2 linked regions of the Novosphingobium sp. G106 genome follow. The protein of the gene in region 1 interacts with the protein of each later gene in a pairwise test. Links are inferred from orthologs where the notes say so. Each region holds a gene or a part of one and is shown in the gene's direction. Other genes may lie near its edges.

What was found.
Region 2: the proteins of rlmN (region 1) and ftsZ interact in binary tests that used the Escherichia coli proteins (3 or more experiments, as listed by UniProt). The link is inferred for Novosphingobium sp. G106 from one-to-one orthologs.

The regions. Positions count from the first base shown.
Region 1 is NZ_JAHOOZ010000001.1:6,107,539-6,115,679, reverse strand. What follows is about bases 3,027-5,835. They hold rlmN (23S rRNA (adenine(2503)-C(2))-methyltransferase RlmN), read left to right. Parts: upstream 3,027-3,708; coding sequence 3,709-4,962; downstream 4,963-5,835. Other genes in these bases: KRR38_RS29810 (SDR family oxidoreductase), read left to right, coding at 5,565-5,835; KRR38_RS29815 (glycine zipper 2TM domain-containing protein), read left to right, coding at 5,106-5,483; KRR38_RS29825 (hypothetical protein), read left to right, coding at 3,175-3,672; KRR38_RS29830 (TauD/TfdA family dioxygenase), read left to right, coding at 3,027-3,115. In the rest of the region: KRR38_RS29845 (VOC family protein), read left to right, coding at 1-332; KRR38_RS29840 (hypothetical protein), read right to left, coding at 333-611; KRR38_RS29835 (MFS transporter), read right to left, coding at 652-1,917; more of KRR38_RS29830, read left to right, coding at 2,132-3,026; more of KRR38_RS29810, read left to right, coding at 5,836-6,314; KRR38_RS29805 (TMEM165/GDT1 family protein), read left to right, coding at 6,598-7,113; KRR38_RS29800 (cyclopropane-fatty-acyl-phospholipid synthase family protein), read left to right, coding at 7,175-8,141.
Region 2 is NZ_JAHOOZ010000001.1:3,342,020-3,348,521, reverse strand. What follows is about bases 3,248-6,158. They hold ftsZ (cell division protein FtsZ), read left to right. Parts: upstream 3,248-3,863; coding sequence 3,864-5,453; downstream 5,454-6,158. Other genes in these bases: KRR38_RS15920 (SPOR domain-containing protein), read left to right, coding at 5,556-6,158; ftsA (cell division protein FtsA), read left to right, coding at 3,248-3,741. Also shown: murB (UDP-N-acetylmuramate dehydrogenase), read left to right, coding at 1-477; KRR38_RS15940 (D-alanine--D-alanine ligase), read left to right, coding at 474-1,421; KRR38_RS15935 (cell division protein FtsQ/DivIB), read left to right, coding at 1,418-2,461; more of ftsA, read left to right, coding at 2,461-3,247; more of KRR38_RS15920, read left to right, coding at 6,159-6,502. UniProt on the Escherichia coli protein: Essential cell division protein that forms a contractile ring structure (Z ring) at the future cell division site. The regulation of the ring assembly controls the timing and the location of cell division.

The DNA.
Region 1 (8,141 bases):
TGTTCGAGAACGAGGAGGTCGTATTCTACCAGATGAACGGGCTGATGCTCGGCACCTGGCTGCAGGTGAGCCTGGAGGCGGACATGCAGCAGACGGCGAACGCACCGCCCTGCGCCGCCAGCTATGGCCACAACGTGCCGAGCGAGGCCGAGGTCGATGCGGTGATAGGCCGTCTCGTAAAGTCCGGCGGTAGGCTGCTGCGCGCTGCCGACGCCCCGCCGCATGGCGGCTACCGCGGCTATGTCGCCGATCCCGACGAGCATGTCTGGGAGATCGCCTTCAATCCTGCCTGGCCGATCGATGCCGAAGGGCGCGTTACCTTCGGCTTGTGATCAGTCCGCGAGATAGCTCATGACGAGCGCAGCCTGCGCCTGCAGGCGCCGGGCATCCTCGGGATAGCCCAGCCTATCGTACTCGGCCGCCGCCGCCCGCCAGGCGATGATCTCGTCTTCGAGCAACGACATCAGTTCCTGCACCGACAGGTCGCGCAGCGAGGCCTGGGCCCCGTCGCGGATCGCGTGGAGCTTGCGCTCCTCGACGCGCCGGGCTTGCCTGGCGGTTTCGAGGGCCTTGCGGAGTCTGATCTTGAGCGCCGTGGCCCCGTCACTCATTTGAGGCGTCACTCATCTAAGGCGTCATTCATTTGATGCGTTATTCTCCGGTCGTTTGGGGTCTCGCGAGTTGCAGACCCAGCAGTGACAGCACTGCCGCGCCCGAGAGCAGAAGCCCCGTATAGACGCCGCCACCCGCTCCACTCAAGAGCTGAGCCAGAATCGGCGTCACTGCCCCGCCGAGTATTCCACCGAAGTTGAACGCGAACGAAACGCCGCTGTAGCGCAGCCGCACCGGGAACAGGCTGATCAGCCAGGAGCCGAGCGGCCCGTTGGTCATGCCCATGAAGAACATCGTCACGCAGAGCGTCAGCCCGGCCAGCGCCAGCGAGCCCGAGGCGAGACCCGGACCGAAGGCGATCCCCATGACGACCACGCCCAGCGAACCGATCGAGATCGCCGTCGCCGGGCGCGTACGATCGGCAATCCAGGCGGCTAGGAAGATGCCCGCGGTCAACGTCAGGTTGGCGATCAACTGGATGCCCAGCACCGCCTCGCGCGGCTGGTGCTGCGCGCCAGTGAGTTCGGCGAGCGCCCAGGCCGTGCCGAGGTAGAAGGTGGCGAAGACCACGACCACGCCGGCGCTGCCTGCCAGCACCGCGCCCCAGTGATGGCGCAATACCTGCGCCAGCGGGACGGGCACGGGCGGCTCGCGCTCGAGCGCGGCTCGGAACTGCGGCGTCTCGCCGATCTTGTGGCGCATCCACAGGCGGAGCGCGACCAGCACCGAACTCGCCGCGAATGGGATACGCCAGCCCCATGCGGCGAATTCGGCGTCGGACAGCCAGAAACCGATGGCGAGAAACAGCCCGTTGGCGGCGAAGAAACCGATCGGCACGCCCGACTGCGGCGCCGCGCCGAAGCGGGCTTCCCAGCCCTTGGGCGCATTCTCGACCGCGAGCAGCGCCGCCCCACCCCACTCTCCGCCGAGCCCGAAGCCCTGGCCGAAGCGCATCACGTAAAGCAGTACCGGCGCGACCCAGCCGACCATCTGGTATGTCGGCAGGAAGGCGATCGCCAGGGTCGAGCCGCCCATCAGCATCAACGAGACCACCAGGGTCGACTTGCGGCCGATGCGGTCGCCGAAATGGCCGAAGACCACGCCACCGATCGGCCGGGCGATAAATGCGATGCCGAAGCTCATGAAAGCGAGCAGCGTCTGCGCCGTTGCCGATTCGGAAGGGAAGAACAGCGGCCCGAAGACGAGGGCGGCCGCGGTCGCGTAGATGAAGAAGTCATAGTATTCGACCGCCGTGCCCACCATCGCGGCGGCCAGGATGCGGGCATTGTCGCGCAGCGGCTGCATGCTCTTCCGGTTCCCCCCTCGTTCCCCAAGGCCTTCTGGCGCCGTCTTGGCGCGATTTAGCCTTGCTGATCAAGCGTTCAAAATGCCCGCAAAGGGATATTGTCGCGGCCTTGCGCTCGGGTTAGGCTTTGTTCGTCGCCTTATGCAAAAATGCGGGAGGCATCGTCATCAGCCGCGCCCTGTCAGGGGCGCAGGACAAGCGGGAGATAGTTTCATGGCCGGCATCAAGGTCAAAGACCTCAGCAGCGAGCACAATTTCGGCGCCCAGATCGAGGGCCTGAACTGGGACAACATCGACGACGCGGCCGTCCGCGACCAGATCAATGCGGTGTTCGAGGACCGCGGCATGATCGTGTTCAAGGACATGGAATCGAGCGCCAAGATGCAGGTCGCGGTCAGCAAGATCTTCGGCCCGCTCAAAGACCACCCGACCAAGTCGACCCCGCGCGACGGTGAAACCGGCGATGAAGCCGAGGGCGTGATCGACATGCATTACGACCCCAAGAAGGGCAACAGCGACGCCGGCAGCCTCGTCGAGATCGACGGCCAGGTGCTCGCGCGTTTCTCGCCCTGGCATTTCGACCACTGCTACAACAACGAGCTCAACCGCGCCGGCGTGCTGCGCTCGCCCATCATCGCACCCGAAGGCGGCCGCACCGGCTTCATGGACGGGATCGAGCTCTACAAGAACTTCCCGCAGGATCTGCGCGACCAGATCGAAGGCCTGAACATTATCTACACGCTCGACACGCGGCTGACCAAGCAGCGCTTCGGGGTGAACTTCAAGGCATTCGAGGACACCTCGCCGCCGGTCATGGCACTGCTCAAGGAAGTCGCGATCTTCCCGCGGGCGATGCATCCGGCGGTCTGGACGCGCCAGACAGGAGAAAAAGTACTGCACATCGGCCCCTGGATGTCGGTCGGCGTCGAGCACAACGAGACCCCGGAATTCGAAGCGGTCTATGATGAGATCTGCCACACGATCAATCGCCTAGGGACCGGCAACGCCGCCTACTGGCACGACTGGAGCCCGACCGACCTGGTGATCTGGGACAACTGGCGGATGGTCCACGCGGTCGAAGGCTGCGACGCCAAGCACGAGCGCCAGACGCTGCGCACGACGATCAAGGGCGACTACGGCCTCGGTTATTTCGAGGACGGCAAGAAGATCGGCGAGGTCTATCGCGAGGTTGCCTGAGCCCCGCGGTTACATCGACCTTCCCAGGCGCCCGGCTTTCTGCGAATAGCCCGGGCGCAATGGGCCGGGGTTTCATCGTCATCTGCATCGCAGCGGCGGCATTGCTGGCCATGCCCGCGCATGCCCGCGACAGTCTCGGCATGTTCGCGGCCTGGGGGGCGTTCCGCGACCCGGTCGTGCCGCGCTGCTATGCCATCGCCATGGCCGAGCCGAGTACCAAGCAGCGCGACTATCAACCTTACGCCGCGGTCGGCACCTGGCCGCGACGCGGGGTGCGCGGACAGGTCCATTTCCGCCTGTCGCGCAAACTCGCACCAAATTCCCGCATCACCCTCTCGATCGGCCGCGACCGCTTCCAGCTGACGGGCGGCGGCGGCGATGCCTGGGCGGTCGACCGCCGCATGGACGCCGCAATCGTCGCGGCCATGCGTTCGGCCCAGCGTATGACCGTTTCGGCGCGCGACGCGGCGGGGCGGAACTTCGCCAACAACTGGGCGCTGGAAGGCGCGGCGACCGCGATGGACGCCGCCTCGATCGGCTGTGTGCAGTCGCGGTAGAATTTTCGCGAAGATGCGCCTATATGCGCCGCTCCCATGGCAGACACCCAGCTGATGCAGATCCCCGGGCATATCGACCCGCTTCCCGTCGCGCGCGACATCACCCCGCGCGAGGATGGCCGCGTCGATGTCATGGGCCTGCCCAAGAAGGACATCGCCGCGCTGTTCGAGGCGGCCGGGCTCGACGCCAAGGCGGCCAAGCTGCGCGCCAAGCAGGTCTACCACTGGCTCTACCACCGCGGCGTCACCGATTTCGAGGCGATGACCGACATCGCCAAAACCATGCGCCCCTGGCTGGCCGAACACTTCGTCATCGGCCGCCCCGAAGTGGTCGAGGCGCAGCTTTCGACCGACGGCACGCGCAAGTGGCTGCTGCGCACCGACGACGGCCACGACTTCGAGATGGTCTTCATCCCCGACGCTGACCGTGGCACGCTCTGCGTCTCGAGCCAGGTCGGCTGCACGCTCAACTGCCGCTTCTGCCACACCGGCACGATGAGGCTGGTGCGCAACCTGACGCCCGGCGAGATCGTCGGTCAGGTCATGCTGGCGCGCGATGCGCTGGGTGAATGGCCGAAGGGGCGGATGGATTTCGTCTTCGCGGACGAGGACGAGGAAGGCGGTGACTACCGCGCCGACGGGCGCCTGCTGACCAACATCGTCATGATGGGCATGGGCGAGCCGCTCTACAATTTCGACAATGTCCGCGACGCGCTCAAGCTCGTCATGGACGGCGAAGGCCTGGCGCTGTCGAAGCGGCGTATCACGCTGTCGACAAGCGGCGTCGTGCCGCTGATGGCACGCTGCGGCGAGGAGATCGGGGTCAATCTCGCGGTCTCGCTCCACGCGGTGACCAAGGAAGTGCGCGACGAGATCGTGCCGATCAACAAGAAGTTCGGCCTCGAGGACCTGCTCCAGGCCTGCGCCGATTATCCCGGCGCCTCGAACGCGCGGCGGATCACGTTCGAATACGTCATGCTCAAGGACAAGAACGACAGCGATGAGGACGCGCGCGAACTGATCCGGCTGATCAAGAAGTACAAGCTGCCCGCCAAAGTGAACCTGATCCCGTTCAACCCCTGGCCCGGCGCGCCCTACGAATGCTCGACGCCCGAGCGCATCCGGCAGTTCTCCGAGATCGTCTTCCAGGCCGGGATCAGCGCACCGGTGCGCACCCCGCGCGGGCGCGACATCGATGCCGCCTGCGGTCAGCTCAAGACCGCCGCCGAGAAAAAGAGCCGTGCCGAGCTTGACCGGCTCTACGCCGAAAAGCAGGCCGCGCTGGGCTGAGAAAATGGCGATTCGTCGCGCCAGCGGCCCGCCCCACCGTACATTTGTGAACACAACGGCCCGTTAATCTGGCGTTGTGGAGCCTTCGGCAATGCGCTGAGTTGCTTCGGCTACCAGAACGACAACACCAGGAGGACGCAATCATGCGCAAGCTACTCATCGCGGCGACGCTCGCCGCCGTCGCCATTCCCGCCCTGCCCGCCGCCGCCGATCCGCCGCCTTGGGCCCCTGCCCATGGCCGACGTGCGCACGAGCAGCAGTCGATGTATGACTCCAGCGGGCGCTACCGCGAACCGCACCGCCTGGGCCGCAACGACCAGGTCTGGCGTGGCAACGACGGCCGCTATTACTGCAAGCGTAACAACGGCACGACCGGCCTGATCGTTGGTGCCGCGGCCGGTGCCCTGCTGGGCCGCGCCATCGACACGCGCGGCGATCGTCTGCTTGGCACGCTGCTCGGCGGTACCGGCGGTGCCCTGCTGGGCCGCGAGATCGACCGCGGGGGCGTGAGCTGCCGCTAAGCCCCCACACGGCTCCGGTGCATCATGCGCCGGAGCCGTTTTCCGGTTTCCCGCCAGCACGTTCTATGCTTCGGTAAGCCGATGCTTCCATCCGTTCTAGTCACCGGCGGTGCCCGGCGCATCGGCGCCACGATCGCGCGAAGCTTCGGCCTCGCCGGCTGGCACGTGGTGATCCACCACAAGGATTCGCACGACGAGGCCGAAGCGCTCGCGGCCGAACTGCCCACGGCCGAAGTCGTGCAGTGCGATCTCGGCGATATCGAGGCTTCTGCCGCGATGATCGAGGTGCTGACCGCGCGGCTCGACGACTGGCGCGTGCTGGTCAACTGCGCCGCGGTGTTTCACGAGGACACGGTGCGCCGGCTCGATCCCGCGGTGTTCGAGGAAGCGGTCACAGTCAACGCCGCGACGCCGGCGCGCATGGCCCAGGTGTTCCTCGCCGGGGCCAAGGCCAAGGGCGGGCGCCGAGTGATCGATGTTACCGACATGAAGATCGCCAATCCCAACCCCGATTTCTTCTCCTACACGATGGCCAAGCATGCCTTCGACGCGACCGTGCGGATGATGGCGATGGCGCAGGAAAGCACCGCCGACCGCATCTACGGCCTCGCCCCCGGCGCCATGCTGCCGAGCTTCGACCAGCTTCCCGAAGAGCACCTGAAAAGCGGCCGGATGAACCTGCTCGAACGGCTGACCGATCCGCAGGAACTGGCCGACGCCGCGCTGTTCCTAGCCGAGGGCTGGCTGGCGAGCGGCGAGACGCTGTTCGTCGATTCGGGCCAGCACCTGCTCTCGCTGCCCCGCGACGTGCTGTTTCTGGCACGCGAATGACCTTGCTTTCTGGGCGCGCGTCACCTAACTGCCAGGCGTCATCTGGGGAGTAGCCAGCCGTCGCAAGACGGAACCCTGCGTCAACATACTTGGTCGAGAGGCCATGGCGCAGGGAGGACGGGACACCGTTCAGGCGAGACCAATGGCATTGCGGCTCCGCCTGGCTGGGCGGGATCCGCGATGTCGTTGTCTTGTCCATCGCCCGGCCCGGAGATCTAACTTGCTCGAAGCCCTGCTCACTTCCACCGCTGTGGTCGCTTTTGCCGAGATCGGCGACAAGACCATGCTGCTGGCGATCGTTCTGGCCGCCAAACTGCGCGCGCCCTGGCAGATCCTCGCCGGCATCTTCTGCGCGACGATCGTCAACCATGCCTTCGCCGCCTTCGTCGGCAGTGAAGTGGCAGGGCTGGTCAACGCCCCCTGGTTCCGCATCGCGGTTGCGCTGGGCTTCATCGCCATGGCCGCCTGGACGCTGATCCCCGACAAGCTCGACGACGACGAGGAAGGCTTCAAGCAGCGCGGCGGCGCCTTCCTGACGACGCTAGTCTCGTTCTTCCTCGTCGAGATGGGCGACAAGACCCAGGTCGCCACGATCGCGCTCGGCGCGCAGTACCACAACGTCCTGGCGGTCGCGACGGGCACGACGATCGGCATGATGCTCGCCAACGGCCCGGCGGTTTTCCTCGGCGAGGAACTGGTCAAGCGCATCTCGCTCAAGGCGACGCGCACCGCGGCGGCCCTGCTGTTCCTGGCGCTCGGCCTGTGGCAACTCGCCAGCGCGCTCGGTTGGATGGGCTGACTCGGGCCTCAGTATCATTACCGCTTGCGCACCGCCGAAGCGGCGGTAGTCTCTCGCCCTCATGTGGTTGCTTGACAAGATGCTGAGCCGCCTGGTCCGCAAGGGCCGGCTGATAGTCACCGACCATGATGGGCGCGAATACGCCTATGGTCCCGGCGGCGACGTGGGTTTCGGCGAGGCGATCCGTATTCGCTTCACCGACAAGGGCGCGGCGCTGCATGTCGGCCGCTATCCGCAGGTCGGCGCAGGCGAAGCCTATATGGACGGGCGCCTGGTGATCGAACCGCCCAACGATATCCGCGACCTCGTCCACTTCGTCGGGCTCAATGCCGAGGCCGATCCCGAGGCCCATCTCCGCCCGCGCGGACCGCTGCGCAAGCTGGGCTTCCACCTCGCCTCGAAGATCGACAGCTACAACAACCAGCGCGCCGCACGGCGCAATGCCGAGCATACCTACAACCTGACCCGCCGGCTCTACGAGCTGTTCCTCGACGAGGACCGGCAGTACACGATGGCCTATTACCGCGATCCGGACATCAGCCTGGAGCAGGCCCAGCTCGACAAGAAGGCGCATATCGCGGCCAAGCTCTACCTGCAGAAGGGCAAGAGCTCGGGCATGAAAGTGCTCGACATCGGCTGCGGCTGGGGCGGGCTCGCGCTCTACCTGCACAAGCATTACGACGTCGACGTGCTCGGCGTGGCGCTGGCGCCCGACCAGATCGAGTTCTGCCGCGAGCGCGCGGCGGAAGCGGGTGTCTCGGACCGCGTCAAGTTCGAGCTCATGGACTATCGCGACGTCGAGGGTCAGTTCGACCGGATCACCTCGGTCGGCCTGCTCGAGCACGTGGGCACGCCGCAGTATCCGGCCTTCTTCCAGCACACCCACCGGCTGCTCAAGGCCGACGGCGTGATGTTCTCGCACTGCTGCGGCCGTGCACGAGGGCCCGGCGTGACCGACGGCTGGACGCGCAAATACATCTTCCCCGGCGGCTATATCCCTGCCCTGTCCGAACTCGTCACCGAAAGCG
Region 2 (6,502 bases), 2.8 Mb from region 1 along the record:
GGCGAGGTCAAGGATATCCTGATCGACTGCGACGTGGTCCTGCGCTCGGGCGAACTCAAGACGCTGCCCGTCGCCGATCTCCACTATACCTACCGCCATTCCGAATTGCCCGAAGGCGCCATCGTCGTCGCCGCGCGGTTCCGCGGGAAGCCCGGCGAACCCGCGGCGATCCAGGCCGAGATGGACCGCATCGCCGAATCCCGCGAAGCCTCGCAGCCGCTGCGCTCGAAGACCGGCGGTTCGACCTTCAAGAACCCGCCCGGTCACAAGGCCTGGGAACTGGTCGATGCGGCCGGCTGCCGCGGCTTCGCTTTGGGCGGCGCGCAGGTGAGCGAGAAGCACACCAACTTCCTGATCAACATGGGCGATGCCAGCAGCGCCGACATCGAAGGTCTGGGCGACGAGGTGCGGCGCCGAGTGAAGGAAAACTCGGGTGTTGAACTCGAATGGGAAATTCAAAGGGTAGGTAACAAGTGAGCCTCGGTAAGCTTCATGTCGCGGTTCTGATGGGCGGCTGGTCCAGCGAGCGCCCGGTTTCGCTGATGAGCGGCGAGGGCGTGGCGAAGGCGCTCGAGTCCAAGGGCCACAAGGTCACCCGTGTCGACATGGGCCGTGATGTCGCGCTCAAGCTCGCCGAAGCCAAGCCCGACGTCGTGTTCAACGCGCTCCACGGTACGCCGGGCGAAGACGGCACGGTCCAGGGCATGATGGACCTGATGGGCCTGACCTATACCCATTCGGGGCTCGCCACCTCGGTCATTGCGATCGACAAGGAACTGACCAAGCAGACGCTGGTGCCGCATGGCGTGCCGATGCCCGGCGGCCGCATCGTCGAGACCGCTGAGCTCTATGAGCGTGATCCCCTGCCGCGACCCTATGTGCTGAAGCCGGTCAACGAGGGCTCGTCGGTCGGCGTGGCCATCGTCACCGCCGAGGGCAACTACGGCAATCCGATTAGCGCCGAGGCCAAGGGCCCCTGGCAGGAGTTTGATAGCCTGCTTGCCGAGCCGTTCATCCGCGGCAAGGAACTGACCACCGCGGTGCTCGCCGACAAGGCGCTGCTGGTGACCGAGCTCAAGCCCAAGTCGGGCTTTTACGACTTCGACGCCAAGTACACCGACGGCATGACCGACCACATCTGCCCGGCCGAGATTCCCGACGAGATCACCGAGGCCTGCAAGTCGATCGCGCTCCAGGCGCATCGCCTGCTCGGCTGCCGCGGTACCAGCCGGTCGGACTTCCGCTGGGACGACAGCCAGGGCGTCGAGGGCCTGTTCCTGCTCGAAGTGAACACGCAGCCCGGGATGACTCCGCTCAGCCTCGTGCCCGAGCAGGCGCGGCACCTAGGCATGGATTATGCCGATCTCGTCGAGGCGATCATCGCCGAAGCGCTCGAAGACGCCAAAGCGAGGGCCGCATGAGCGCGCAGACACTCAAGCGCAAGGCTCCCACGGCGCGCAAGGTCGCCGCGCAGCAGGGCACGGCGCGCAAGGTGCGCACCGCAAAGGCGCGGACCGGTTCGGTGTTCGATCGGATCATGGCCTGGATACCGTTCAGCGAGGAGCAGCTCCACCGCATTTTCCTCGCGGTGATCCTCGGTGGCGCGGCAGCGCTCGCCTGGTTCGTCGCGGGCTTCGCCGGCCTGCCGGCCATGGCTGGGCAACAGCTCGCCCAGGTCGCCGGCGATGCGGGCTTCGAGGTGCGCCGCGTCGACGTGCGCGGAGTCAAGCATCTCAACGAGCTCAAGATCTACGAGCGCGTTCTCGCCGAGCGCAACCAGGCCATGCCGCTGGTAGATATCGCCGCGCTGCGCGAGGAACTGCTGCAGCTCTCGTGGGTGCAGGATGCGCGGGTTTCGCGCCAGCTGCCCGATACGCTGGTGATCGATATCGTCGAGCGCGTGCCGCATGCCGTGCTCAGGAAGCCCGGCCGCCTGGTTCTGATCGATGCCGAGGGCAACGAGCTCGAGCCGGTCAGCGCCGAGCGCGCCAAGGGCATGCTCGTGGTCGGCGGGCCGGGCGCGGGCAAGCAGGTGGTGGCGCTGTCGCAGTTGCTCGAGGCGGCGCCGGCGCTCAATCCACAGGTGCGCGAGGCCGAATGGGTCGGCAACCGCCGCTGGAACATCACCTTCAAGACCGGCCAGGTCCTCGCGCTACCCGAAGGCGAGCAGGCTTCGGCCAAGGCGTTGATGTCCTTCGCTCGGCTCGACGGCACCAACCGTCTGCTCGGCGGCCGGGTCGCCGCCTTCGACATGCGCGCTTCGGACCGCATCTATCTGCGCGTGCCCGACCGCGGCAAGGACGAGGAACTCGGCGCCAAGCCCAAGGCCAGTGAGTCCGGCGATGCCAAGCCGGCTTCGAGCAAGGCCACGACCACCAAGACCGCCGATGCGACGCCGGCCGCGACGAAGGCCGCGTCAGCCGCCAAGAAGACCGCTTCCGCCAAGGAGGAAATAGACTAATGGCCACGCCCCGTATCAGCCGCGTCTTCGGTGCGGTCAACATGGGCTCTTTCCGCATCTCGGCGATGATCGCCGGGATATCCGAAACAGGCGAGATGATCGTCCTCGGCTCGGGCCACCGCGCCAGCCAGGGGATCAAGCGCGGCTACGTCACCGACATGACCGCAGCCACTTACGCAGTGCGCGACGCGATCGAGCGGGCCGAGCGGATGGCCAATACCAGCGTCTCGTCGGTCTGGATCGGCTGCTCGGGTGCCGGGCTCGCCAGCCAGGTTGCGCAGGTCGAGGTCGACATCGGCGGGCGCCGGATCGAGCAGGACGACATCGACCACCTGCTGGTTGCCGGCCGCGACGTGATCCAGCCCGAAGGGCGCATGGTGCTTCACGCCCAGCCGGCTCACTACACGCTCGACGGCGCGCACGGCGTCGCCAATCCCCGCGGGCTCCATGCCGAGCGGCTGGGCGTCGATATCCACGTCATGTTGGCGGACGGCGCGCCTATCCGCAATCTGACCGAGGCCGTCCAGAACGCGCACCTCGACGTCGAGGCGGTAGTCGGTTCGCCGATCGCCGCCGGCCATGCCTGCCTCTCGCCGGAGGAGCGCGACCTCGGCGTCGGCCTCGTCGAGATCGGTTCGGAAGTGACCAACGTCTCGGTCTATTTCTCGGGCATGCTGATCGGCATGGCTTCGATCCCGATCGGCTCGGGCGACATCACCGATGCCATCGCATCGTGCTTCGGCATCCGCCGCTTCCAGGCCGAGCGGTTGAAATGCGTCAATGGCTCGGCCATCGCCAGCCCGACCGACCACCGCGAGATGATCCCGGTCAACGCGCCGGGCGAGGAAGGCACGGGACCGATCGCGCGCCATGCAGACGACAAGAACCGCATTCCGCGCGCGGAGCTCGTCTCGGTCATCACCGGCCAGCTCGGCCGGCTGATGGAGGAGGTCAACAAGGCCTTGAAAGGCCTCGGCTTCACCAGCCAGCGCGGCCAGCAGGTCGTGCTCACGGGCGGCGGCGCGGAGCTCGTCGGCCTTGCCGACTATGCCCAGGCGGCGCTGGGCAAGCCGGTGCGCATCGGCAAGGCGCCCGCACTGACCGGTCTGGCTGAAACGCACCTCAAGCCGGGGTTCGCAACGCTCGCGGGGCTGGTACTCTATGCTGCGGCCGACCCCGTCGACATCCGCGCGATCGGCCCGAGTTATCAGCCGACATTGCGCTATGGCGGGCTCGGATTGGTGAACCGTGTGTATCGCGCGGTGAAGGAATATTTTTAGGCTGGCGTGGTGGGCGACATCCGGCTGTGGACAATGGTTAAACCGCCTTTGATTCGACGAGTCGAAGCGTGCAATTTGCAGGGATCGGAATTCCCTTTCGCTCGCCTGCCGGGAGTAGAGCAATGAGCATCAATATTGGCCCGCCCGCCATCGAAGAACTTCGTCCCCGCATCACCGTGATCGGTGTCGGCGGTGCTGGCGGCAACGCCATCGCCAACATGATCAACGCCGAGATCGAAGGCGTCGACTTCGTCGTGGCCAACACCGACGCGCAGTCGCTCAACAACTCGATCGCCGAGCATCGTATCCAGCTGGGCACGGACATCACCAAGGGGCTCGGTGCGGGCGCCCGTCCCGAAGTGGGCAAGGCCGCGGCCGAAGAAAGCCTCGCCGAGATCGATCGCGCGCTCGAAGGCGTGCACATGTGCTTCATCGCCGCGGGCATGGGCGGCGGCACGGGCACCGGCGCGGCGCCGGTCATCGCCAAGGCCGCGCGCGACAAGGGCGTTCTGACCGTCGGCGTCGTCACCAAGCCGTTCCTGTTCGAAGGCACCCGCCGCATGCGTTCGGCCGAAGCCGGCATCGAGGAACTGCAGCGCCACGTCGACACGCTGATCGTCATTCCCAACCAGAACCTGTTCCTCGTCGCCAAGGCAGAGACCACGTTCAAGGAAGCCTTCACCCTCGCGGACGAAGTGCTCCAGCAGGGCGTCCGCTCGATCACCGACCTCATGGTCATGCCGGGCCTGATCAACCTCGACTTCGCCGACGTTCGCTCGGTCATGGGCGAGATGGGCAAGGCGATGATGGGCACCGGCGAAGGCCAGGGCGAGAACCGCGCGCTCGAAGCCGCGGAACGTGCGATCGCCAATCCGCTGCTCGACGGCGTTTCGATGCAGGGCGCCAAGGGCGTCATCATCTCGATCATCGGCGGCGACGACATGAAGCTGCTCGAAGTCGACGAAGCGGCGAACCACATCCGCGAGCTGGTCGATCCCAACGCGAACATCATCTGGGGTTCGGCCTTCAATCCCGACCTCCAGGGCAAGATCCGCGTTTCGGTCGTCGCCACCGGCATCGAGCAGAGCGCCGAGATGGCCGAGATCGCCGCGCGTCCGCTCAACCTCACGGCCTCGCGCGGCCCGATCCGCCCGGCAATCGTGGCGCCGGCGCCTGCTCCCGAGCCGGTGTTCCAGCCCGCGCCGGCAGCGGTGCCGCTGGCCTCCGAGCCCGAGCCGATCGCGGCAGTGGCCGAGGAAACGCCCGTGGCCAACGACCTCGATCTCGACGGTTTTGCCGAGGAAGCCGAAGCCTTCGAGCTGACCGACGAGGATGCTGGCGCCGAGGAAGACGTGACCCAGGCCGGTTATGCCAGCCTCACCGGTGTCCGCGCCGGCCGCGGGGATGCGCTGGATCTCGGTCTCGACCAGGTTGACGAGGCGGAGAGCGCGCAGGACGATCTGCTGCAGAACGCCAACCGCCTGGCAGAGGAAGATGCTCCCGTCTCGCCGCTGGTGACGCGGCGCAAGCCGGTCGGGGCGCCGGGTGCCGGCGGCGGCAAGGGTCCCGTCGCGGGCAATACGCTGTTCGAGCGCATGGCCAATCTGTCGCGCGGGGTGAAGCCCGCCGCGGCCGAGGAAAGCGATGACGACGAGGACGACGGTTCCGCGATCTCCATCCCGCGCTTCCTCGGGCGTCAGAACAACCAGTAGGGTCGTTCGTCCGCGGTTCATCTCGGCGAATGCATCGAAAATAAGATAAGCTCGGGCCGGCTCGCCCGGCCTGGAGTCGCGCGCGCCATGGGTAACGGACGGATGCTGAAGGCATACAGGCTTGGCGCATTGGCGTCGTTGCTGGCCATCGCGGGAGCGGGACAGGCAGTGGCGCAAGGCGTGCCGCACCGGGGTTCGACCCAGGGTACGGCACGGCCGTCCGCCGGACAGCCGGCGATCTCGCAGCCGGTCGTGCAGGCTCTTCCCAGTAGCGACGGCATGACGCTCGACGCGGCGCTTGGCCGCCTGGCGCGCGACCCGCGCGATATCTCCGCGCTGATCGATGCCGGCAATGCCGCGCTGGCGATGGGCGACGTCGACGCAGCCACAGGCTTCTTCCGCCGCGCCGACCAGGTCTCGCCGGGCAATCCGCGGGTCAAGGCGGGGCTCGCCGGGGCGATGGTGCGCAACGGCGATCCCTTCGGGGCGATCCCGCTGTTCGACGAGGCCGAGAAGGCGGGTGCGATGGACACCGCACTGGCCGCCGACCGTGGGCTCGCCTACGATCTCGTCGGCGACAACGCTGCGGCGCAGAAGTTCTATCGCCAGGCACTGGCGCGTGGTCCCAGCGAAGAGGTGGTCCGGCGGCTGTCGCTCAGCCTGGCGATCAGCGGCGACAAGCACAATGCCGAGCTGATCCTCTCACCGCTGCTCCAGAATCGCAATCTCGCCGCCTGGCGCACGCGCGCCTTCGTCCTGGCAATCCTGGGCCAGACCGAGGAGGCGGTGAGCATCGCCAACACCATCCTGCCTTCCGAACTCGCGACCGGCGTGGCGCCCTACCTGCGCTACATGCCGCGGCTGACTCACGCCCAGCAGGCGGCAGCCGCGAATTTCGGCCAGTTCCCGCGGGCTTCCGAGATCGGCCGCGATGATCCGCGGGTCGCGCTCTATGCGCCCAAACAGACCACCGTCGCCGCGGCCGACGCCAAGCTCACCCCGCAGGGCGAGCCGCTGGGCCGCAAGGGGCGTGGGCGGGATCGGAACCG